2 regions of the Clostridium sp. CM036 genome follow, and region 1 is predicted to be linked to the other one. Evidence: a T-box and tRNA genes for the amino acid it is inferred to sense, from the RefSeq annotation. Region 1 holds a T-box; the other holds one or more tRNA genes.
The links. The T-box of region 1 lies ahead of alaS (alanine--tRNA ligase). A T-box ahead of a tRNA ligase gene usually reads a tRNA of that ligase, here a tRNA-Ala.
Positions count from the first base shown of each region.

Region 1 (12,670 bases):
TCATTATTAAAAAAATGATACATTTACTTAAATTACATCATTTACTTGGTTTTTTCATCACATCATCCCACATAAATACAAATGCTTCCTCTGTAGGATTTATCGTTTACATTATTTGCAAATACACTTGTCACAAACACCATAGAATTTCAAACTATGATCTTCAATCTTAAAGTTATATTTTTTTTCAACAATAGTCTCTAATTCCTCTAGTAAATCTCCCTGCACCTCTAATACTTTACCACAGCGATTACATATTAGGTGATGATGTTGATGTCTCTCATTCTCATGGTTAAGTTCATATCTACTACAGCCATCATCTAAATCAAACTTTCGAATTACACCCATTTCTTCTAAAAGTTGAACTGTTCTATAAATTGTAGCAAGACCTATTTCTGGACAGTCAGATTTAACCAAGTCATATAGTTCTTCCGCAGTAAGATGGCTACCTTCACTCTTAATTATCCCATTTAAAATAGCCCTTCTCTGCGGAGTAAGCTTATAGCCCTCTTGTTTTAGAGTTTCTTTTAAACTCTCAACGCTCTCTGGAGATACCTTTGACATATATATACCCCTTTTCTACAAACATCATTTGACTCATAGATAAAATTATATTAAGTATACTTTTATTTTAATCCTTTATTATAATATTGTCAATTGATAATCATTTAGTTTTAAGAAAATAGGTTAATTAGTTTGAAAATATATTAAAATGTCTTAATTTAGAATCTTTTTGCTTAAATACTATTATAGTTCTCCTGAAGAAATTGCGTCATACGCCTCCGAAATCATTTCAAACTCTTCATCATCATCTATTGTAACTAAAATATCCTCACCCTCTGCGTCCTTATCTATTCTTAGTGCAATTGCATCAATATCTTCTTCACCAGTTGGCGCAACTATAACATATTCCTTATCTTTAATGTCCAATTTCGTTAGTACGTCAAATTCTATTTCTTTACCCTCTTCATCATATAATAATACGGTTTCAACATTGTTATCCATTTTATTTTCTCCTTTCAATTTATGCAATCAATAATATCTTAATACCCGTTGCATATTTTTGTAAATTTCATTTTATAGATGTGTGCCTAAACTATCTAAATATCCTTGTAAAATGAATGTAGCCGCAATTTTATCTACAATCTTTTTTCTTTTTGATCTAGATAAATCGCCCTCAAGCATTACTCTATTAGCAGCTACTGTTGATAATCTTTCATCCCACATTTTCACTTCTAAATTTAATGTTTCTTTAAGCTTTTCACAAAAACGCTGAACCTTTTCCCCTTGTGGTCCTATAGTTCCATTCATATTTTTAGGGAGGCCTGATACAAAACTTTCTACATTGTATTCCTTACATATTTTAGAAAGTTCCTCTATATCTAGAACTATGCTTTTCCTTTTAATTGTTGTAATTCCCTGTGCTGTTAATCCTAACGGATCGCATACAGCTACCCCTATTGTTCTGTCTCCAATATCTAACCCTAATATTCTCATCCAAATGCTCCTTTAATAATAGCCTAGTTAATGTACACCATTAACTTTAAAAAATAAAATGCCCCCTATGGGCATTTTACTTTTTTATGTCTAGATAAGATTTCAAAACTTCTTCCAATATCTCATCTCTCTCTAGCTTTCTTACCATCGCTCTTGCTCCATTGTAGTTCGTTATATATGTCGGATCTCCTGAAATTAGATATCCTACCATTTGGTTCACTGGGTTATAGCCCTTTTTTATAAGTGAATTATATACGTCAGTCAAAATAGTTTTTGTTAAATCTTTTTTATCTTTTACAAAATCAAATTGGACTGTATTTTGATTATTATCCATTATATACACCCCTTTCCTCATCATACGCTAAACACTAAAATTTATCCCATTTGAATACGCTAGGAAATCATTTGGTAATATAGTAAATTTTTTCAGTTGTAATAAGTTCCATAATTACATACTAACTATAATTAAATTACTTATTATTAATTATATTATAAAACAACTATTGCAAAAAGTATACTATTTTACCAATCTTTCAATTATAGAGCATACATTCGTTATTGCTTCATCTAATTTTTCGGGAAGTTTTCCACCTGCCTCTGCCATGTCAGGCCTTCCACCACCGCCACCACCAGCGATTTTAGCAACTTCTTTAATTATTTTCCCACAGTGTATTCCTTTATCTATTGCTGACTTAGACGCCATTGCAACAAATTGTACTTTATCGTCTGTACAGCTTCCTATTACCACTACACCATCAACAATCTTATTACGAAGTTTATCAGCTAAATCTCTTAAAGCATCTCCGTTTATATTTTTTACAGCTCCCGAAATCACTTTAACACCTTTGACCTGTTTAATATTCTCTAAAATTTCATCTACTGAAGAACTGGCTAATTTTTCTTTTAATAATACTATTTCCTTTTCTTTGTATTTTAATTCTACCAATTGAGTTTGTAATTTATTTATTATGTCTTTTTCTGAACATTTTAATGTACTTCCAATATATTTTAATAAATTACTTTTATCTTCTACATATTTTATAGATTCACTACCAGTTATAGCTTCAATTCTTCTAACCCCTGCCGCTACTCCTGCTTCAGATAAAATTTTAAATAATCCGATTTCGCCTGAATTTCTAACATGAGTACCGCCACATAATTCCTTACTATACTCTCCTACAGATACTACTCTAACATCTCCTTGATATTTTTCATCAAATAATGCTATAGCTCCAGTTTCCTTAGCTTTCTCAATGGTCATAACCTCAGTCTCTACCTTATACGCCTTCATAATATTGTCATTTACAATTTTCTCAACTTTAGCAATCTCTTTCTCAGTTAGTGCAGAAAAATGAGTGAAGTCAAACCTTAATCTATCTTCATTTACATAAGAACCTGATTGATGAACGTGATCACCTAAAACTCTTTTCAGCGTTTCTTGTAGCATGTGAGTTACAGTATGATTTTTACAAATTTGAGCTCTCCTATCTTCGTCAACCTTAAGAGTTACTATTTCATCTGCTATCACTATTCCTTCTAACACCTCAATAAAATGTATTATTTTTCCGGAAATATCTTTTTGGCAATCGTACACTTTTGCTTTAAAATTATCATTAAAAATTATTCCCTTATCTCCAATTTGCCCTCCCATTTCTGCATAGAAAGGAGTATCTTCGGTTACAATAATCCCTTTTGAACCCTTTGAAAGGTCCGTAACATGCTCTTCGCCACTAATTAAAAATTTAGCCTTAGATTCCAATTGTATTTTATCATATCCATCAAATTTTGTTTCTATATTTTTAGGAATTAAGTTCATTGAACTTTCTCCACTGCCCATATAATTTGACTGTACTCTAGCAGCTCTTGCCCTTTGCTTTTGACTTTGCATTGCAGCATTAAATCCTTCTAAATCAATTTTTATACCAGCGTCGCTAAGTATTTCTTCTGTAAGCTCATATGGAAAACCATAGGTATCGTATAATTTAAAAGCTTTATCTCCACCTAAAATTTTATTGTTATTTTTTTGAAGCTCTTCTATGTAAACTTTTAAAATATCCATACCAGAATCTATAGTTTCTAAAAATCTTTCCTCTTCAATTTTTATAACTTTCTTAATATAGGATGATTTTTCTTTTAATTCTGGGTATGCTTTAGAGGAGTTTTCAATAACAGTATCGCAAAGTTCACTTAAAAAAGTATTTTTAATTCCAATTAACCTACCATGCCTTGCCGCACGCCTTAGTAGTCGCCTAAGAACATAACCTCTTCCCTCATTAGACGGAAGTACACCATCACTTATCATAAAGGTTGTGCTTCTAACATGGTCTGTTATAACTTTTAAAGATATCGACTCATTACAGCTATCGCCACATTTCACGCCTGAAATTCTTGAAACTTCTTCTAAAATATTTTTTATAGTATCTACTTCAAATATACTATCTGTGCCTTGCATTATGCCAGCTATTCTCTCGAGACCCATACCTGTATCTATATTAGGATTTTTTAATTTGTTGTAGTTACCATGCTCATCCTTATTAAATTGAGTGAACACTAAATTCCAAAATTCTATTACTCTATCTTCATTGCCTGCCTTAATAAACTCTTCTTCCGTTTTTATTTGGCCGAGTTCTACATTTCTATCGAAGTGTATTTCTGAACTCGGTCCACAAGGTCCTTGACCTATTTCCCAAAAATTTTCTTCTTTTCCTAATCTAAAAATACGTGAAGGATCAACATCAGTATTTTTAATCCATACATCAAAAGCCTCATCATCCTCTAAATATATAGTTATATATAAATTTTCTTTTGGTATTTTCAAAACCTCTGTTGCATATTCCCAAGCCCATGGTATAACCTCTTTTTTGAAATAATCACCAAAAGAAAAATTTCCAAGCATTTCAAAGAAAGTGCCATGTCTTGATGTCTTTCCTACATTCTCAATATCTCCTGTCCTAATACATTTTTGACAATTAGTTATTCTAGTATTAGGTGGCGTTTTAATTCCTGTAAAATATGGTTTAAGTGGTTGCATACCCGCATTTACAAGCAATAAACTGCTGTCATTCTTAGGTACTAGAGGAAAACTTTCTAGTCTAAGATGCTCTTTACCTTCAAAAAAATTTAGAAACGATTCCCTAATTTCATTTAATCCTAATTTTTCCATAATATCTCCTCCGATTGTTTATAGACTGTGTTAACACGATCTATTTATGCTAATTTTATATATAGAATTTTAAAATTCATAATTTTCTAAAATATAAAAAAAAACCTTCACTTCCCTAAAGCAAGGGACGAAAGTTTTCCGCGTTACCACCCTAATTATATCACTATATAATTAATAATAATTAATTACACTGCAATATCTCTCAACAAAATAAGGTTCAAAGACAGCTTCAATATGGCTATCAAGAAGTTTTCACCCTCCACTTCCTCTCTAAATGACTAACTATATTTACTAATTCTTATCATTACCTGATATTAACTTATATATACTATAGTACATTTTACCTTAATACTTCAAGATATGCAAATTATAAATAAAAATATATTGCTTATTCCTAGAATAGATAATAGTTTAAGTCCTCATATATAACTTTTATCACTACTCCTAGTGGCACTGCTAGTATCATACCTAAAATCCCTCCAACCTTCCCACCTATAACCAACAATAATATTACTGTTAATGGGTGCATACTTATACTATCTCCAATTATTTTTGGTGACAATATACTTCCTTCGATTTGTTGAAGTGCAAATAGCCACAACGCTGTATATAAAGCTATTTTTGGAGAGTCAAGCAGAGCTATTAAAATGATAGGTATTACCCCAAATATAGGTCCAAAGTAAGGTATTATATTAAAAATTCCATTTATCAATGAAAGTATCAAAGGAAAATCAACTTTCATAAACATTAATATCAAAAATGTAGCAATGGTTATAATTCCACATAAGATAAATTGACTTATAATATACCTTCCTAATACTTTATCAATATCCGCTATGATTCTCTTTATTATATTTCTGCTCTCTGGTGGAAAAACTATCAATGCCTTATTTATCATGTTTTCACTATCGCATAAAAAGTAATATACTATTAAAGGCGAAACCATGTAAGTTAATATATTCTCACCGATGCCCATGATAGAATCTAATATTTTATCAAATATTAGAAGTATTTGAGCATTTGATTTTTGGTATATAGTAGTCATAATACTACTCATGACTCTGCTTCTATTTAATACTTTTATTTTCATATTTGCATTAATTAAATATTTTTGCAAATCATTTATTGCCTTATTTATGTCTAAACTTTCTCTAAATATTGATGGAATTACCACTATAAACGTTAATAATACTAAACTTAATAAACCGACTATTATTAAACAAGCAGAAGCTTTTTTATTTACTCCTTTTCTAATTAAAAGCATATATAATGGTTTTAGTATATATGCCACAATGAAAGAAATAAAGACTAAATTTATTAATTGTTTAACAATAGGGATTTTTATTAACATAAAGAGTACAACTACAAAAATAATAATACTGAGAATCGTAATAGCTAACTTCTTTTTGCTAATTTTTTTCATCGGCTTTTCCCTCCACAAAGAAGTTATGTGGCATACTTTTAAAACATGATTCATCAAAATTGGGAATGTAGAGAATATTTTCTTCTCCAAGTATTAGTTCATTTATTAGCATTATTCTTTTCCCTCTAAGTAAATTTGTAATAAATCCAGAAGACACTATAATTCCTTTTATTTCAAATGTATCACATGAAAAAGTAATATCCTCCACCATACCAAATACATTGCTACATTTATCTATTACATCCATATTAATAAAGCTATGTAAACATAGATATTTATTTTTCTCTACTTTTTTAACTACCATATGCTTATTAAAATATATGATGTCTTCTTTTAATACACTTAAATTTTTATGGAAAAGTTTATAAGGAGATATTACAAATCCGATTACCTTTCCTTTATTAAAATCCATTAACAAATCTCTGATAAACCCAATTTTCTTGCCATCCATACTAACAACATTCATAAATATAAAATCTCTGCTTTTAAACATATTATCTCCTAAATGAAAAAAATTTAATTATTATTTATTTATAGTTATATTCTCCAAATAATCTAAGAATTATTACATATACTAAAAATAATGTTAAAGATTAATATTTTGTAATTTTACAATTTCTTATATTAAATTACTGTTAGCCCTATTTTTTATATTTGCTCTAAATAATATTTTTAATAATAATTTTACTCTTTAATGACTTCTTTACCCTATTAATTTTATTAAAAGAAAGTGGTGAAATTTTGTAATGAAAAAATTAGTTATAAGTATATTGTTAATTGGTGGTTTATTTTTATCTGGCTGTAGTAATTCAAATTCTAACCTTAGCCCTAATATTAATTCTAAGGATGAGGTTGTTAATCCTAAGCCTGAAAATATTGATGTAGTTCAAAACAAGATTGATGCTATGAGTTTAGATGACAAGATTGGTCAGTTAGTAATTGTTGGGCTTGATGGTTATACAATGAATAATAATATAAATAATTTGATTAAAGACCATAAAGTTGGTGGATTTATTTTATTTAGAAATAATGTAGCTACTTCTAATCAATTAGTTAGCCTGATTAACTCACTAAAAACTACTAATTCACAAAACAAAACGCCTCTATTTATTTCTGTAGATGAGGAAGGTGGACGGGTATCACGAATTCCAAATGAAATTAAAAAGCTTCCATCCAATCAAGTTATAGGGGAAAAGAACGATGGTGCCTTAAGTTACAACATTGGGAAAATTATTGCAGAAGAACTTAAAACCTTTGGATTTAATATGAATTTTGCTCCAGTACTCGATATAAATAGCAACCCTAATAATCCTGTAATAGGAGACAGAGCTTTTGGGAGTACCACTGATATTGTTAATAAACTAGGCATTAAAACCATGGAAGGTATGATAGATAACAATATAATTCCTGTGGTAAAACACTTTCCTGGCCATGGGGACACTTCAGTTGATTCCCATGTAGGCCTGCCTGTAGTAAATAAGGATTTAACAAAACTTAATGCTTTCGAACTGACTCCTTTTAATGAAGCTATAAAGAATAATGTGGATGCCATTATGGTATCACATATATTACTTAATAAAATAGATTCTGTTTATCCTGCGAGTATGTCAAAAGTTATTATAACCGATATATTAAGAGGAACTTTAAAGTTTAGCGGTGTAGTCATTACTGATGATATGACCATGGCGGCCATTACAAAATATAATGACATTGGCGATGCTGCCGTTAAATCATTTAATGCTGGAAGTGACATTATCTTAGTATGCCATGAATATGACAACGAGCTAAAAGTAATTAATTCACTAAAAGCTGCAGTACAAAATAATGTAATATCAGAAAATAGGTTAAATGAGAGTGTATATAGAATACTGAAACTCAAAGAAAAATATATTATTAATAACGCTGCAATAAGTTCAATAAACATTCATGAAATTAACAATAAAATAGAAAACTTATTGAAAGAGTAAATCAAAATCAAACTACATGGGATTAACACCAATGAAGTTTCATTAAATCATCTCCTGCGTAGCTGAAATATATTTATTTTAAATCATTCTTCCAAGGCTCAAGCATGCATGACTCTCTATAATTATTTATCGCATTATGTATAGTTTGTTCTGCAAGCACTGAGCAATGTTGTTTTAAAGCCGGTAATCCTTCCAGAGCTTCAATAACTGACTTGTTGGTTAATTCCCATGCCTTCTCTAAGTTTTTACCCTTTATAAGCTCTGTCGCAATGCTAGATGATGCAATAGCTGAGCCACACCCAAAAGCCTTAAACTTAACACTAGTTATTATATTATCCTCAACCTTTATATAAATTTTCATTATATCCCCGCAATTAGGGTCCCCTGCCTCTCCAATACCGTTAGCATCACCTAATATACCCATATTTCTTGGACTATAAAAATGCTCCATAACCTTATCACTATACATCATAATATTGCTCCTCCTTTTATAAACAAAATAATAAAATTATCACCTTCAAAGCTGAAATTTCACTATTTAAAATAGTTACAATTATCCACTATAAATACAGAGGGATACCTAGTTTTTTAACTAAATATCCCTCTGCCTAAATTATAAACTAAATTAGTACACCTATAAAATTTCCTCGATTATCCCTCCGCCAACTACTAAGTTTTCTGAATAGAAAACTACTGATTGGCCTTTGGTTATAGCTCTTTGTTTCTCATCAAAAACGACCTTCACTCTATTATTTTCCAAAGGAATTAAATTAGCTAATTGAGGTTTTGCAGAATATCTAATCTTAGCCGAAACTCTTAAATTTGAGGTGAGCTTATCGAAGAGAATGAAATTTAAATCTTTTGCTATAAGCTCAGTTTTAAAAATATCCTCCTCATCACCTATTATTACTTGATTAGTTAGAGGGTTAATGTCAGTAACAAAAACAGGCTTACCTACCGCTATCCCAAGTCCTTTTCGCTGTCCTATAGTATAATACACTATTCCCTTGTGTCTTCCCATAATTTCCCCTTGCTTATTAACAAAGTTACCTGGCTTTATTTCTCTACCACTATACTTCTTAATATAAGCTCCATGGTCATTATCAGGTATAAAGCAAATTTCTTGGCTGTCCCTTTTTTTAAAAACCTCTAGTCCAATTCGCTCTGCAATATTTCGTATTTCTGGTTTAGCATAATCTCCACAGGGCATTAAAGTGTGACTTAATTGCTCTTGAGTTAATGTATACAATGCATAAGTTTGATCTTTTCTATCATCTTCTGATTTTCTAAGAATATATCGATCGTCTTGTTTTTCAATTTTAGCATAGTGACCTGTAGCTATATAATCAGCCCCAAGCGCCTTCGCTTTTCTTAAAAATTCTTCGAATTTAATCATCTTATTACATACAATACATGGATTAGGCGTTCTACCTTCCATATATTCATCAATAAAGTTATCAATAACATTTGTCTTAAAAACATCCTTAAAATTCATAACATAAAAGGGTATATCTAGTACGTCTGCAACGCGCCTTGCGTCATTTGCTGCAGAAATAGAACAACATCCGCCTTCATTTTCTTCATAATCCTGATTATCTGGTGATAGCTTCATCATAATTCCTATAACTTCATATCCTTGCTCTTTCAAAAGATATGCAGCTACGGAACTATCTACTCCACCACTCATTCCGATAACTACTTTTTTCTTCATTTAATATCACCTATTCTCCGTGTACTTCACCATGTATATCGTCATGTTCTACGAAATCCCATACTTCAAGTCCAGCCTTACTTCTATAATCATTAATTGCTTTGTGAATAGCTTCTTCAGCAAGTACTGAGCAATGCATTTTTATTGCTGGAAGTCCATCTAACGCTTCAGCCACAGCTAAATTTGTAAGTGTCCATGCATCATCTACAGATTTACCTTTAATAAGCTCTGTTGCCATACTTGAAGATGCTATAGCTGATCCACAACCAAAAGTTTTAAACTTTGCATCTACTACTATATTTTCTTCTACTTTTAAATAAACTTTCATAATATCTCCACATCTAGCGTTACCAACCTCACCAATTCCACTAGCATTTTGAATTTCTCCTACATTTCTTGGGTTAGTAAAATGGTCCATAACTTTTTCACTGTACATCATATTAATTTTCCCCTTTCTTTAAGTAGTCATCCCATAGCGGGGACATATCTCTTAATCTTTGGATTATTTTTGGTATTGTTTCTAATGCAAAATCTACTTCTTCCTCTGTGGTAGCATCACCTAATGTTAATCTTAAGGATCCATGTGCTATCTCATGCTTAAGGCCTATTGCAAGTAACACGTGAGATGGGTCTAAGGAACCCGATGTACATGCGCTTCCACTTGACGCTGCAATGCCTTTTGCATCTAACATCAATAATATAGATTCACCTTCTATAAATCTAAAACATATATTCGAATTACCTGGGAGCCTTTTTGCTCCTATTGGTCCATTTAATCTTGTGTAAGGTACTTCTAATAATCCATTCATAAGCTTATCTCTTAAATACACTAGCTTTTTATTATTTTCTACCATGTTTTCTACAGCTAGTTCAAGAGCTTTACCAATTCCCACTATGCTAGCTACATTTTCAGTACCTGCTCTTCTATTTCTTTCTTGTCCACCACCATGTATTAAATTATCTATTTTAATTCCTTTTCTTACATATAAAGCTCCTATGCCCTTAGGTCCATAAAATTTATGACCAGCAAGGGATAATAAATCTATATTCATTTCTTTTACATCAACTGGAATATGGCCTACTGCTTGAACTGCATCCGTATGAAAAAGTATTTTTTTACTTCTACATAATGCGCCTATTTCTTTTATTGGTTCTATTGTTCCAATTTCATTGTTAGCGAACATTACAGATACTAGAATAGTTTTATCTGTAATAGCATTTTCTAAATCTTTAATGCTAATAAATCCGTATTCGTCAACTGGTAAATATGTAATTTCAAATCCATTCTTAGCTAAATATTCGCAAGTATGTAATACTGCATGATGTTCAATTGTTGTTGTTATTATATGATTTCCCTTTTGCTTATAAGCAGAAGCTATCCCCTTTATTGCCCAGTTATCTGCTTCAGAACCTCCACCAGTAAAGTAAATTTCATTTTCGCTGGCGTTTAGCGCTTTTGCCACCTTGTCTCTTGCGACATCAATAGCTTTTTTAGTTTCTCTTGACAAAGAGTAAATTGATGAAGGATTTCCAAAGTATTTTGTAAAATAAGGAATCATCGCGTCCAAAACTTCTGGTTTAGTATAAGTGGTTGCAGCGTGGTCCATGTAAATTGATTTATTCATTATCTTTCACTCCTTTAATTAATGTAATTTCATTGTAATCATCTACAATATCTTTTAAAGTTATTGATGACGTTACACTATCTATACTATTTTTTAATTTCTTCCATAATAATCTAGTAGCACAACAATCAATATTATTGCATGCTCCGTCTTCTAAACAATTTGACACCTCAATTGGACCTTCAAGTACATCAAGGACGTCTTGTATAGTTATTTCCTCTGGTTTTCTATTTAGTATGTATCCACCCTGAGCTCCCCTTATACTTTTAATAAGTTTAGCGCGCCTTAGTGATGAAAATAATTGTTCTAAATAATATTCAGAAATATTTTGTCTTTCTGATATGCTTTTTATAGATACAGGTTGTTCTCCATAATTTATTGATAAATCCACCATGGCTTTAACCCCATATCTTCCCTTAGTAGATAATTTCATTTAATCACTCCTTCAAAGTAGAGTGTTTTGCTATACTTTCTAAAATAATAATATCAAATCCTAGTAATGTTGTCAACTATAAATAACTCAATTTTTCATTATTATTCCTATTTATAAGCTAAATCATTGAATTATTCATTAATAATCCATATATATATCCATAATGCTCAAATTTATATATTATGAGACGTATTTAATCTTATAACTAAAAAAGTTCATATTCATCCTTGAAGTATTTAATTATATATAGTATAATTTAAAAAAAGCTTTGGAAGAATATCACCCACGTAGGTACATCACTTGCGTGGGGTTTTTTATATTTTTATAGGAGGTATTAAAAATGAAAAATGAAATTGTAAAACCATCAATTTTACCTGGCTTCATGGAGTTACTGCCAGCAGATCAAATTCAATTCAACAAATTAGCAGATACAATAAGGGAAACATATGAGAGCTTTGGGTTTATGCCCATAGACACACCAGTAATAGAGAAATCAGAAATACTCCTAGCAAAGGGAGGCGGAGAAACCGAAAAACAAATTTATAGATTTTTAAAGGGTAGTAATGATTTATCCCTTAGATTTGATTTAACAGTGCCACTCGCGAGATATGTGGCTCAAAATTTTAGTTCTTTAACTTTCCCATTTAGAAGATACCAAATCGGTAAGGTATATAGAGGAGAGAGAAATCAAAAAGGACGTTTCCGTGAATTTTACCAATGCGATATTGATATTGTTGGAAGCAACAGTTTAAGTATTTTGAATGATGCTGAAATACCTAGCATTATTTATTCAATATTCAACAATCTTGGATTTAAGAGTTTCACAATAAAAATAAACAATAGAAAGTTAT
Region 1 is NZ_CM143652.1:639,413-652,082, reverse strand. It holds gene ACWJKE_RS03060 (Fur family transcriptional regulator) at 112-564, opposite strand; gene ACWJKE_RS03055 (DUF1292 domain-containing protein) at 748-1,005, opposite strand; gene ruvX (Holliday junction resolvase RuvX) at 1,078-1,497, opposite strand; gene ACWJKE_RS03045 (IreB family regulatory phosphoprotein) at 1,574-1,831, opposite strand; gene alaS (alanine--tRNA ligase) at 2,015-4,660, opposite strand; T-box leader at 4,781-4,974, opposite strand; gene ACWJKE_RS03035 (AI-2E family transporter) at 5,055-6,083, opposite strand; gene ACWJKE_RS03030 (PRC-barrel domain-containing protein) at 6,070-6,576, opposite strand; gene nagZ (beta-N-acetylhexosaminidase) at 6,830-8,050, shown strand; gene nifU (Fe-S cluster assembly scaffold protein NifU) at 8,124-8,519, opposite strand; gene mnmA (tRNA 2-thiouridine(34) synthase MnmA) at 8,685-9,761, opposite strand; gene nifU (Fe-S cluster assembly scaffold protein NifU) at 9,772-10,200, opposite strand; gene nifS (cysteine desulfurase NifS) at 10,202-11,386, opposite strand; gene ACWJKE_RS03000 (RrF2 family transcriptional regulator) at 11,379-11,819, opposite strand; gene hisS (histidine--tRNA ligase) at 12,160-12,670, shown strand, end outside.

Region 2 (12,670 bases), 1.5 Mb from region 1:
CAAACCGACACAGGTAGGTGAGGAGAGAATCCTAAGACCATCGGAAGAATTGTTGTTAAGGAACTCGGCAAATTGACCCCGTAACTTCGGGAGAAGGGGTGCCTACGTAAGTAGGTCGCAGAGAATAGGCCCAAGCAACTGTTTAGCAAAAACACAGGTCTCTGCTAAAGCGAAAGCTGATGTATAGGGGCTGACGCCTGCCCGGTGCTGGAAGGTTAAGGGGATTACTTAGCGCAAGCGAAGGTATGAACTTAAGCCCCAGTAAACGGCGGCCGTAACTATAACGGTCCTAAGGTAGCGAAATTCCTTGTCGGGTAAGTTCCGACCCGCACGAATGGCGTAATGATTTGGGCACTGTCTCAACAACACATCCGGCGAAATTGTAGTGCAAGTGAAGATGCTTGCTACCCGCGATTGGACGGAAAGACCCCGTAGAGCTTTACTGTAGCTTAGCATTGAATTTCGGTATTGTCTGTACAGGATAGGTGGGAGACTGAGAAACATGGGCGTCAGCCTGTGTGGAGTCATCCTTGGGATACCACCCTGACAGTACTGAGGTTCTAACTGGAGGCCATGAATCTGGTCACAGGACATTGTTAGGTGGGCAGTTTGACTGGGGCGGTCGCCTCCAAAAAAGTAACGGAGGCGCCCAAAGGTTCCCTCAGCGCGGTTGGAAATCGCGCGAAGAGTGCAAAGGCAGAAGGGAGCCTGACTGCGACACTTACAAGTGGAGCAGGGACGAAAGTCGGGCTTAGTGATCCGGTGGTACCTCGTGGGAGGGCCATCGCTCAACGGATAAAAGCTACCTCGGGGATAACAGGCTGATCTCCCCCAAGAGTCCACATCGACGGGGAGGTTTGGCACCTCGATGTCGGCTCGTCGCATCCTGGGGCTGAAGTAGGTCCCAAGGGTTGGGCTGTTCGCCCATTAAAGCGGCACGCGAGCTGGGTTCAGAACGTCGTGAGACAGTTCGGTCCCTATCCGTCGCGGGCGTAGGAAATTTGAAGGGAGCTGTCCTTAGTACGAGAGGACCGGGATGGACAAACCTCTGGTGCACCAGTTGTCACGCCAGTGGCATCGCTGGGTAGCTATGTTTGGAAGGGATAAACGCTGAAAGCATCTAAGCGTGAAGCCCACCCTGAGATGAGATTTCCCATAACTCGCACGTAAGTGCGGTGTTAGTAAGACTCCTGGAAGACCACCAGGTTGATAGGTTAGAGGTGTAAGCATGGTAACATGTTCAGCTGACTAATACTAATAAGTCGAGGGCTTGACCTAAATATATAATTAGAAATAAAGCGATACTTCAAGCGTAAGCGAGAAGACTAGTTCACTGTGCAATTTTGAGAGAATATTTATTTTCTCAATCTAGTGATTATGGCATGAAGGTAACACCCGTTCCCATACCGAACACGAAGGTTAAGCTTCAATGCGCCGATGGTACTGCAGGGGTGACCTTGTGGAAGAGTAGGTTGTCGCTAGGTAATGTTCCGCGATAGCTCAACGGTGGAGCACTCGGCTGTTAACCGATAGGTTGAAGGTTCAAATCCTTTTCGCGGAGCCATTTTTTAAAATATAATAACATATGACGGATATTAATAAATCTGGTGATTATGGCATGAAGGTAACACCCGTTCCCATACCGAACACGAAGGTTAAGCTTCAATGCGCCGATGGTACTGCAGGGGTGACCTTGTGGAAGAGTAGGTTGTCGCCAGGTAAATATGGATCTTTAGCTCAGCTGGTTAGAGCTACCGGCTCATAACCGGTCGGTCCGGGGTTCGAGTCCCTGAAGGTCCACCATATGTGGGGATATAGCTCAGCTGGGAGAGCACCTGCCTTGCACGCAGGGGGTCAAGGGTTCGATTCCCTTTATCTCCACCAAAGAACAGTCCAATATGGGCTGTTTTTTTTGTGGAGATAAATAAGTTGTTAGTAAAAAAACTGGGTTAAATCATCTCCTGTGCAGCGGTTGATTTTATTCCAAGATTGCAGCTCCGCAGGAGATGATTTAAGTGGATTATTAATGTTGTTAGAAATTCTATAATATAAAAATTCTTAATAACGTTTATAAATAAATAAATAAAATGCTTAAATACAAACAATTTCTTATATACTTGACCATGCGTGTCAATATATATAAAACAAAGGATTATAATGAAAGAATGAGTAAATGGAGAATAACGTGGATATATAACAAAAAAAACAAATATACAACTTTATTATTATGATACAATATTCCTTGTCGTCACAAACAAGTGGCACGATAAGCTAACTGTTGATAACTATTTAATATATTTTCAAATGAAAATAATTTTTAAAAAGTTGTTGACAAAACAAGAAATACCTAGTAGAATAGTAGAAGTCGTCACATGATGACAAAGCAAATTGGTCTTTGAAAATTAAACAGAGAAATAGGTAAAGATAGCGAAATAATATTTCGCTAAACCAGTTAATTACTTTAGTATAAAGTAAAATTTAGTCGTAAGACTAAAAGTATGTAATGAGCTTGCGTAACAACTTAACAGTTGTCGCAGATTAATCATTTCAACTAAAAAAGTGTAAACTTTTAAATTGAGAGTTTGATCCTGGCTCAGGACGAACGCTGGCGGCGTGCCTAACACATGCAAGTCGAGCGATGAAACCTTTCGGGGTGGATTAGCGGCGGACGGGTGAGTAACACGTGGGTAACCTGCCTCAAAGAGGGGAATAGCCTCCCGAAAGGGAGATTAATACCGCATAATATGTTTTGGTCGCATGATCGAAACATCAAAGGATTTTTCTTCGGAAAATTCCACTTTGAGATGGACCCGCGGCGCATTAGCTAGTTGGTGAGGTAACGGCTCACCAAGGCGACGATGCGTAGCCGACCTGAGAGGGTGATCGGCCACATTGGAACTGAGACACGGTCCAGACTCCTACGGGAGGCAGCAGTGGGGAATATTGCGCAATGGGGGAAACCCTGACGCAGCAACGCCGCGTGAATGATGAAGGCCTTCGGGTTGTAAAGTTCTGTCTTCTGGGACGATAATGACGGTACCAGAGGAGGAAGCCACGGCTAACTACGTGCCAGCAGCCGCGGTAATACGTAGGTGGCAAGCGTTGTCCGGATTTACTGGGCGTAAAGGATGCGTAGGCGGACATTTAAGTCAGATGTGAAATACCCGAGCTTAACTTGGGTGCTGCATTTGAAACTGGGTGTCTAGAGTGCAGGAGAGGTAAGTGGAATTCCTAGTGTAGCGGTGAAATGCGTAGAGATTAGGAAGAACACCAGTGGCGAAGGCGACTTACTGGACTGTAACTGACGCTGAGGCATGAAAGCGTGGGGAGCAAACAGGATTAGATACCCTGGTAGTCCACGCCGTAAACGATGAATACTAGGTGTCGGGGGTCGAACCTCGGTGCCGCCGTTAACACATTAAGTATTCCGCCTGGGGAGTACGATCGCAAGATTAAAACTCAAAGGAATTGACGGGGGCCCGCACAAGCAGCGGAGCATGTGGTTTAATTCGAAGCAACGCGAAGAACCTTACCTAGACTTGACATCCCCTGCATAACCCAGAGATGGGCGAAGTCCTTCGGGACAGGGTGACAGGTGGTGCATGGTTGTCGTCAGCTCGTGTCGTGAGATGTTGGGTTAAGTCCCGCAACGAGCGCAACCCTTATCATTAGTTGCTACCATTAAGTTGAGCACTCTAGTGAGACTGCCCGGGTTAACCGGGAGGAAGGTGGGGATGACGTCAAATCATCATGCCCCTTATGTCTAGGGCTACACACGTGCTACAATGGTGAGTACAAAGAGATGCAAGACCGCAAGGTGGAGCCAAACTCAAAAACTCATCCCAGTTCGGATTGTAGGCTGCAACTCGCCTACATGAAGCCGGAGTTGCTAGTAATCGCGAATCAGCATGTCGCGGTGAATACGTTCCCGGGCCTTGTACACACCGCCCGTCACACCATGAGAGTTGGTAACACCCGAAGTCCGTGAGGTAACCGTAAGGAGCCAGCGGCCGAAGGTGGGATTGATGATTGGGGTGAAGTCGTAACAAGGTAGCCGTAGGAGAACCTGCGGCTGGATCACCTCCTTTCTAGGGAGTAGATGTATTGACTTCGGTCGATGCAATAGAAGAATATTAATTTATTCTTCAAAAATATCTATTGTAATTAATCGTACCTAGTTCTCTGTTTAATTTTGAGAGACTAATTTTATCTAACTCTTAGGAGTTAGATAATAAATAGTTTTTCTTAAAATGTTCTTTGAAAATTGCACAGTGAAAAAAGTTGTTTTAAAAAAATTAAAACTACGCAAGTAGTTTATAAATTGATTTAATACAATTTCGCAAAATTAATATAACCGTCTATGTAAATAGACAGAATCAAGGTCAAGCTACAAAGGGCGCATGGCGAATGCCTTGGCACTAGGAGCCGAAGAAGGACGCGTTAAGCTGCGATAAGCTTTGGGTAGGCGCAAATAGCCTGTGATCCAAAGATTTCCGAATGGGGGAACCCACATAGTAACAACTATGTACTGCATACTGAATAAATAGGTATGCAGAGGTAGACCCGGGGAACTGAAACATCTAAGTACCCGGAGGAAGAGAAAGAAACATCGATTTCCTAAGTAGCGGCGAGCGAAAGGGAAAGAGCCCAAACCCAGGTCTTTGATCTGGGGGTTGAGGATAGATCATAAATACTGCAATTCCTTAATTGAAGATAGCTGGAAAGCTGCTCCGCAGAAGGTAATAGGCCTGTAAATGAAAAGGAAAAACAGTCAGATCTAATCCAGAGTACCACGAGACACGTGAAACCTTGTGGGAAGCTGGGAGGACCACCTCCCAAGGCTAAATACTACCTAGTGACCGATAGTGAAGAAGTACCGTGAGGGAAAGGTGAAAAGAACCCCGGAAGGGGAGTGAAATAGAACCTGAAACCGTGTGCCTACAACCGGTCGAAGCACTTTATATGTGTGACGGCGTGCTTTTTGTAGAACGAGCCAACGAGTTACGATATGTAGCAAGGTTAAGTACTTAAGGTACGGAGCCGAAGGGAAACCAAGTCTGAATAGGGCGCATAGTTGCATGTCGTAGACCCGAAACCGGGTGACCTATCCATGGCCAGGATGAAGCGGAAGTAAAATTCCGTGGAGGTCCGAACCACGTTGGTGTTGAAAAACCATGGGATGAGCTGTGGATAGCGGAGAAATTCCAATCGAACTCGGAGATAGCTGGTTCTCCTCGAAATAGCTTTAGGGCTAGCGTCGATTAATTGAGTAATGGAGGTAGAGCACTGAATGGGCTAGGGGCTGACAACAGTTACTGAACCCTATCAAACTCCGAATGCCATATACTTTTATTTCGGCAGTCAGACTGCGAATGATAAGATCCGTAGTCAAAAGGGAAACAGCCCAGACCATCAGCTAAGGTCCCAAAGTGTAAGTTAAGTGGAAAAGGATGTGGGATTTCTAAGACAACTAGGATGTTGGCTCAGAAGCAGCCACTCATTTAAAGAGTGCGTAATAGCTCACTAGTCAAGAGATCCTGCGCCGAAGATGTCCGGGGCTAAAACTTACCACCGAAGCTATGGGTGTACACAATTGTGTACGCGGTAGAGGAGCTTTCTGTACTGGCTGAAGTCATACCGTAAGGAGTGGTGGACGGTACAGAAGTGAGAATGTTGGCATGAGTAGCGAGAGTTAAGTGAGAATCTTAACGGTCGAAAACCTAAGGTTTCCTGAGGAAGGCTCGTCCTCTCAGGGTTAGTCGGGACCTAAGCCGAGGCCGAAAGGCGTAGGTGATGGACAATCGGTTGATATTCCGATACCACCAATGGACGTTATTAGAAATGGGATGACGCAGGAGGATAAGATGTGCACACTATTGGATGTGTGTCTAAGCATTTAGGCGGAGCAAGCAGGCAAATCCGTTTGCTCTTAACGCTGAGATGTGATGGGGAAGGGAATTTATTCCCGAAGTATCTGATTCCACGCTGCCAAGAAAAGTCTCTATCGAGGATATTGGTGCCCGTACCGCAAACCGACACAGGTAGGTGAGGAGAGAATCCTAAGACCATCGGAAGAATTGTTGTTAAGGAACTCGGCAAATTGACCCCGTAACTTCGGGAGAAGGGGTGCCTACGTAAGTAGGTCGCAGAGAATAGGCCCAAGCAACTGTTTAGCAAAAACACAGGTCTCTGCTAAAGCGAAAGCTGATGTATAGGGGCTGACGCCTGCCCGGTGCTGGAAGGTTAAGGGGATTACTTAGCGCAAGCGAAGGTATGAACTTAAGCCCCAGTAAACGGCGGCCGTAACTATAACGGTCCTAAGGTAGCGAAATTCCTTGTCGGGTAAGTTCCGACCCGCACGAATGGCGTAATGATTTGGGCACTGTCTCAACAACACATCCGGCGAAATTGTAGTGCAAGTGAAGATGCTTGCTACCCGCGATTGGACGGAAAGACCCCGTAGAGCTTTACTGTAGCTTAGCATTGAATTTCGGTATTGTCTGTACAGGATAGGTGGGAGACTGAGAAACATGGGCGTCAGCCTGTGTGGAGTCATCCTTGGGATACCACCCTGACAGTACTGAGGTTCTAACTGGAGGCCATGAATCTGGTCACAGGACATTGTTAGGTGGGCAGTTTGACTGGGGCGGTCGCCTCCAAAAAAGTAACGGAGGCGCCCAAAGGTTCCCTCAGCGCGGTTGGAAATCGCGCGAAGAGTGCAAAGGCAGAAGGGAGCCTGACTGCGACACTTACAAGTGGAGCAGGGACGAAAGTCGGGCTTAGTGATCCGGTGGTACCTCGTGGGAGGGCCATCGCTCAACGGATAAAAGCTACCTCGGGGATAACAGGCTGATCTCCCCCAAGAGTCCACATCGACGGGGAGGTTTGGCACCTCGATGTCGGCTCGTCGCATCCTGGGGCTGAAGTAGGTCCCAAGGGTTGGGCTGTTCGCCCATTAAAGCGGCACGCGAGCTGGGTTCAGAACGTCGTGAGACAGTTCGGTCCCTATCCGTCGCGGGCGTAGGAAATTTGAAGGGAGCTGTCCTTAGTACGAGAGGACCGGGATGGACAAACCTCTGGTGCACCAGTTGTCACGCCAGTGGCATCGCTGGGTAGCTATGTTTGGAAGGGATAAACGCTGAAAGCATCTAAGCGTGAAGCCCACCCTGAGATGAGATTTCCCATAACTCGCACGTAAGTGCGGTGTTAGTAAGACTCCTGGAAGACCACCAGGTTGATAGGTTAGAGGTGTAAGCATGGTAACATGTTCAGCTGACTAATACTAATAAGTCGAGGGCTTGACCTAAATATATAATTAGAAATAAAGCGATACTTCAAGCGTAAGCGAGAAGACTAGTTCACTGTGCAATTTTGAGAGAATATTTATTTTCTCAATCTAGTGATTATGGCATGAAGGTAACACCCGTTCCCATACCGAACACGAAGGTTAAGCTTCAATGCGCCGATGGTACTGCAGGGGTGACCTTGTGGAAGAGTAGGTTGTCGCTAGGTAATGTTCCGCGATAGCTCAACGGTGGAGCACTCGGCTGTTAACCGATAGGTTGAAGGTTCAAATCCTTTTCGCGGAGCCATTTTTATTTAAAGTATACAAAGCTAATTATTAGCTTTTTTTTATTTTTTGAAAAATTATAATAAATAATATACAAATTTTAAAAAATAGATATGAGCTTTAGTAATAACTTATATTTAGTTTAAATATATAATTAAGTATCAATAAATTTATTTTATTGATACTTTTATCTTTTTTAGAAAGTAATAATTATAAAATTCAGCTATATACAAAGGCTTTTTATTTAAAGGTAGAATATATGAATATATATCTAACGAAAAGCTAGGAGGTATCGTATATGAAAGAATATATAAGCAAAAATCTAAGAAATATAGGAATTGTTGGACATAGTGGTTCAGGAAAAACCACATTAATGGAATCAATATTATATTACACTAAAGCTATAGATAGATTCGGAAAAGTTAATGATGGTACTACAATTAGTGATTACGATATTGAAGAAAAGAAAAGAAAAACGTCTATTTCTACATCAGTGGCTTTAAGTGAATGGGGAAATATAAAATTAAATTTAGTAGATATGCCTGGATATTTTGATTATGAAGGAGAAATGATTGAGGGGCTAAGAGCTGTAGATATGGCAATGATAACTGTTTGTGGGGTATCAGGTGTAGAAGTTGGAACTGAGAAGGCTTGGGAATATATCAATGATCATAAGCTACCTAGAGCATTTTTTATTAATAAGCTAGATAGGGAAAATAGTAATTTTCAAGTTGCTTTGCAACAGATAAAAGAAACATTTGGAATATCCGCAGTACCAATTCAATATCCTATAGGTAGTGAAGAAAATTTTAGCGGCGTAATAAATGTCATATCTAGAAAGGCTCAAATATTTAATCCTAAAACACATGGGATGGAAGATAGTGATATTCCAGAAGAATTAATAGATAAAGTGGATGAGTGTAAACAGATGGTTATGGAAGCAGTTGCTGAAACAGATGAAGTTCTATTAGAAAAATATTTCAATGAGGGTTCTATAAGTGAAAAAGAAATATATCAAGGTCTTATAAAAGGAGCTTCTATGGGAGAAATTACACCTATAATGTGTGGATCTGCTTTACTTGGTATAGGAATGAATACGTTGCTAGAAGATATGGTTGAATGCTTCCCTTCTCCAATTGAAACAACTATGTACATTGCAAAAGGTATGAAAAACAATAAATATACGCAAGTCAAAATTGATGATATGGGTCCATTCTCAGCATTAGTATTTAAAACTATTGCAGATCCTTTTGTAGGTAAATTATCTATGTTCCGTGTTATTACTGGAAAAGCTAAAAGTGACACAATAGTATATAATACTAATAAAAATAAAGAAGAAAAAATAGGTGCTATGTATTTTTTAAAAGGAAAACAACAATTTCAAACTCGAGAAATTGCGGCAGGGGATATAGGTGCAGTTGCAAAACTTCAATGCACGACTACTGGAGATACTCTCTGTGATAGAGCGAAACTAATAATGTTTGATACTATGGAGTTCCCACAACCAGTTTTTTCAAGAGCTATTGTAACTAAAGCTAAAGGTGATGAAGATAAAATATCTAATGGATTAACAAAATTGTTAGAAGAAGATCCTACATTCTCAATATCTAGGAGCGCAGAAAATGCACAAACTATAATCTCAGGATTAGGATCTACCCACTTGCAGGTTATAGTTAGTAAATTGAAAAATAAATTTGGAGTTGAAGTATCATTAGAAATTCCAAAGATTGCTTATAGAGAAACAATTAAAAGAACTTCTGATGTCCAAGGAAAACATAAAAAGCAATCCGGAGGACATGGCCAGTATGGTGATGTAAAGATTAAATTTGAGCCTAGAATAGACGGTGCAGATGATTTAGAATTTATTGATGCGGTGGTTGGTGGAACAGTTCCAAGGCAGTATATACCTGCTGTTGAAAAAGGGTTAAGGGAATGCATTAGGCATGGTGTACTTGGAGGATTCCCAGTTATAAGACTTAAAACAACGTTACATGATGGTTCGTATCATGCTGTAGATTCTTCTGAAATGGCATTTAAAATGGCAGCGTCGTTAGCTTACAAGAAGGGCCTTAAGGAATCAGATCCTGTTTTATTAGAACCAATTATGCATGTGGAGGTCACATGTCCAGAGGACTATATGGGCGATATTATTACGGATATAAGCAAGAAAAGAGGTAGAATTTTGGGGATGGAGTCTGTTGAAAGAGGTCAGAAAGTCATAGGAGAAGTACCTCAATCAGAATTATTTGATTATGCAACAGATTTACGCTCAATGACTGGTGCTAGGGCAAATTTTAGAGTCAAGTTTGAAAGATATGAAGAAGTGCCTCAGGATGGAATTGATAAAATAATTGAAGCTAGCAAGAACCTGGAATAGAAATAAAATAAAGAAATAAAACCATAGGTAGCTACGGTTTTATTTCTTTGTTTTAACGACATTTCAGAAGGAAAGTCTCCCAACTCATATAAGTGAGGGTATAAATCTCCTTCTGAAGTCGTCAATTCATCTTCTTCGAAGCTGTGCAGCTCCGCAGGAGATGATTTAATTATGAATTTTTAGGTATAGAAAAAGAATAAAAGTAAATTATAATAAATGCGCATATTTTGCTCAAAATTACAAAACCTAATGTGAAATATAGTAAAGAGGGGAGAATTAAATGTCTGAATATAAATTAGACATTCCTGGAGAAATTAACTTAAGTGATTACAGCAGCATTCATGATTATATGGGCATAATAGAGCGAAATGATAAGTTCACAATTATTTCAAAAATGAAAAATGCTGATGAAATGAAAATATTATGTGAAATGTTGGAAAATAATTCTTTTACCGTTGTAACACAAGGAGATAAAGAAAATGGCAAATATTACATCACATCACAAAAGGGAAGGTAAAGAGGAAATTAAGAGCAATTATGTAAGTGAGCTATTTGCATAATATATTTAAGAAGGCCATCACTATTAATGTTTGAATATTTTAAAAAAACAAATTAGGAAATAAAACTTTCCGAAATTTGTTTTTGATTTTATAGGAGTTATTAAATAGAGTACTGTGTTATTTATGCTTATTTTTTATTCTTATAGATAGTAAAGTATGAAACTCACTTCGATATTGGTATTTTTAGGATAAAACTGGGTGCAATTGGTCATAATTAAAGGAAGAAGTAAATCCATTGCAAGTGAGGTGTTTTAACATGATGTTTAATAAATTTACAGAAAGATCACAAAAGATTTTAGTATATGCTCAAGAGGAGGCAAAGCAATTAAAGCATGGTTATGTAGGGACAGAGCATATATTGCTAGGAATTCTAAAGGATGAAGACGGAGTATGTAAAAAATCATTGGATGATATGAAAATTTCGTCTGAGGGAGTAAAGAAATTAGTAATGGAGTATGAGGGAGAAGGAGACATAGAAATGCGAAGTAGCGAGATACCTCTAACTCCAAGAACAAAAAGGCTACTAGAACTAAGTCTTCTGGAAGCTAGAAATTTGAATCATAATTATATTAGTCCAGAGCATATTTTGTTAGCCTTGATTAGAGAAGAAGAAGGTGTTGCATATACAATTTTGGCTAATTTAGGAGCGGACTTTAATAAACTTAGAAATGGTATACTAAATAATTGGTGTTCTGAAGATACTCCAAAAGGTAGTTTATCAAAAGAAAAGCAAAAACAGGGTACTCCAAACTTAGAACGTTTTGGTAAAGACTTAACTGAGATGGCAAGACAAGGTAAACTTGATCCTGTTATAGGTAGAGGTAATGAAACTCAAAGACTTTTAGAAATTTTATGCAGAAGAATGAAGAATAATCCATGCCTTATAGGAGAACCAGGCGTAGGGAAAACAGCTATAGCAGAGGGACTAGCACAAAGAATAGCTTCCGGTAGCATTCCTGAAATTTTAAAAGACAAAAGGGTTATAACTTTGGATATATCCTCAATGGTGGCAGGTTCTAAATACAGGGGAGAGTTTGAGGAAAGGCTTAAAAAGGTTATGCAAGAGATAGTCGTCGCAGGAAATGTTATTATATTTATAGATGAAATTCATACTATCATTGGGGCAGGAGGAGCTGAAGGAGCTATTGATGCATCTAATATATTAAAACCGGCCCTCGCTCGAGGAGAACTTCAATGCATAGGGGCAACAACTATAGATGAATACAAAAGGCATTTTGAAAAAGATGCAGCACTCGAGAGGAGATTTCAACCTATAATTGTAGGAGAACCAAGCAAAAATGAAGCTGTTGAAATATTAAAAGGATTAAGAGATAAGTATGAAGCACATCATAGAGTAAAGATTACGGATAGTGCAATAGAAGCAGCTGTTAGCTTATCACATAGATATATATCAGATAGATACTTACCTGATAAAGCAATAGATCTTATAGACGAGGCTGGTGCAAAAGTAAGAATTCAAAATTTAACTGCTCCAGAAAATTTGAAAAATTTAGAAGAAAAAATAGATGGAATTTGTAAAGAGAAAGCTGATGCTATATCAGTGCAGGACTTTGAAAAAGCAGCTAAGATTAGAGATATCGAAAAACAATTAAAGGATAAATTGTATAATTCAAAAAACAATTGGAAAACTCAAAATCAAGCGGATGAGCTAATAGTTACAGAGCTTGAAATTGCTAATGTGGTATCAAGGTGGATTAATATACCTATAGAAAAATTGACTGAAAAAGAATCGGAACGGCTACTAAAGTTAGAAGAGGTACTCCACACGAGAGTAATAGGACAAGGTGAGGCAGTGAAATCTATTTCAAGAGCTGTAAGACGTGCAAGGGTAGGGTTAAAGGATCCAAAGAGACCTATAGGATCTTTTATATTTTTAGGTCCCACTGGTGTAGGAAAAACAGAATTGTCTAAAGCTTTAGCAGATGCCATGTTTGGTGATGAAAATAACATGATAAGAATAGATATGTCAGAATATATGGATAAGCACACTGTTTCAAGGCTTATGGGTTCGCCACCAGGATATGTAGGTTTTGATGAAGGTGGTCAATTAACGGAAAAGGTGAGGAGGAACCCTTATTCAGTTATACTTTTTGATGAAATTGAAAAAGCTCATCCAGACGTAGTTAATATTTTGTTACAGAT
Region 2 is NZ_CM143652.1:3,000,996-3,013,665, forward strand. It holds rRNA gene ACWJKE_RS14160 (23S ribosomal RNA) at 1-1,278, shown strand, start outside; rRNA gene rrf (5S ribosomal RNA) at 1,368-1,484, shown strand; tRNA gene ACWJKE_RS14170 (tRNA-Asn) at 1,490-1,564, shown strand; rRNA gene rrf (5S ribosomal RNA) at 1,604-1,720, shown strand; tRNA gene ACWJKE_RS14180 (tRNA-Ile) at 1,727-1,803, shown strand; tRNA gene ACWJKE_RS14185 (tRNA-Ala) at 1,809-1,884, shown strand; rRNA gene ACWJKE_RS14190 (16S ribosomal RNA) at 2,571-4,088, shown strand; rRNA gene ACWJKE_RS14195 (23S ribosomal RNA) at 4,381-7,306, shown strand; rRNA gene rrf (5S ribosomal RNA) at 7,396-7,512, shown strand; tRNA gene ACWJKE_RS14205 (tRNA-Asn) at 7,518-7,592, shown strand; gene fusA (elongation factor G) at 7,869-9,947, shown strand; gene ACWJKE_RS14215 (hypothetical protein) at 10,228-10,464, shown strand; gene ACWJKE_RS14220 (ATP-dependent Clp protease ATP-binding subunit) at 10,764-12,670, shown strand, end outside.
Region 2: it has a tRNA-Ala gene. The T-box ahead of alaS (alanine--tRNA ligase) is inferred to sense a tRNA for this amino acid. The anticodon was not compared.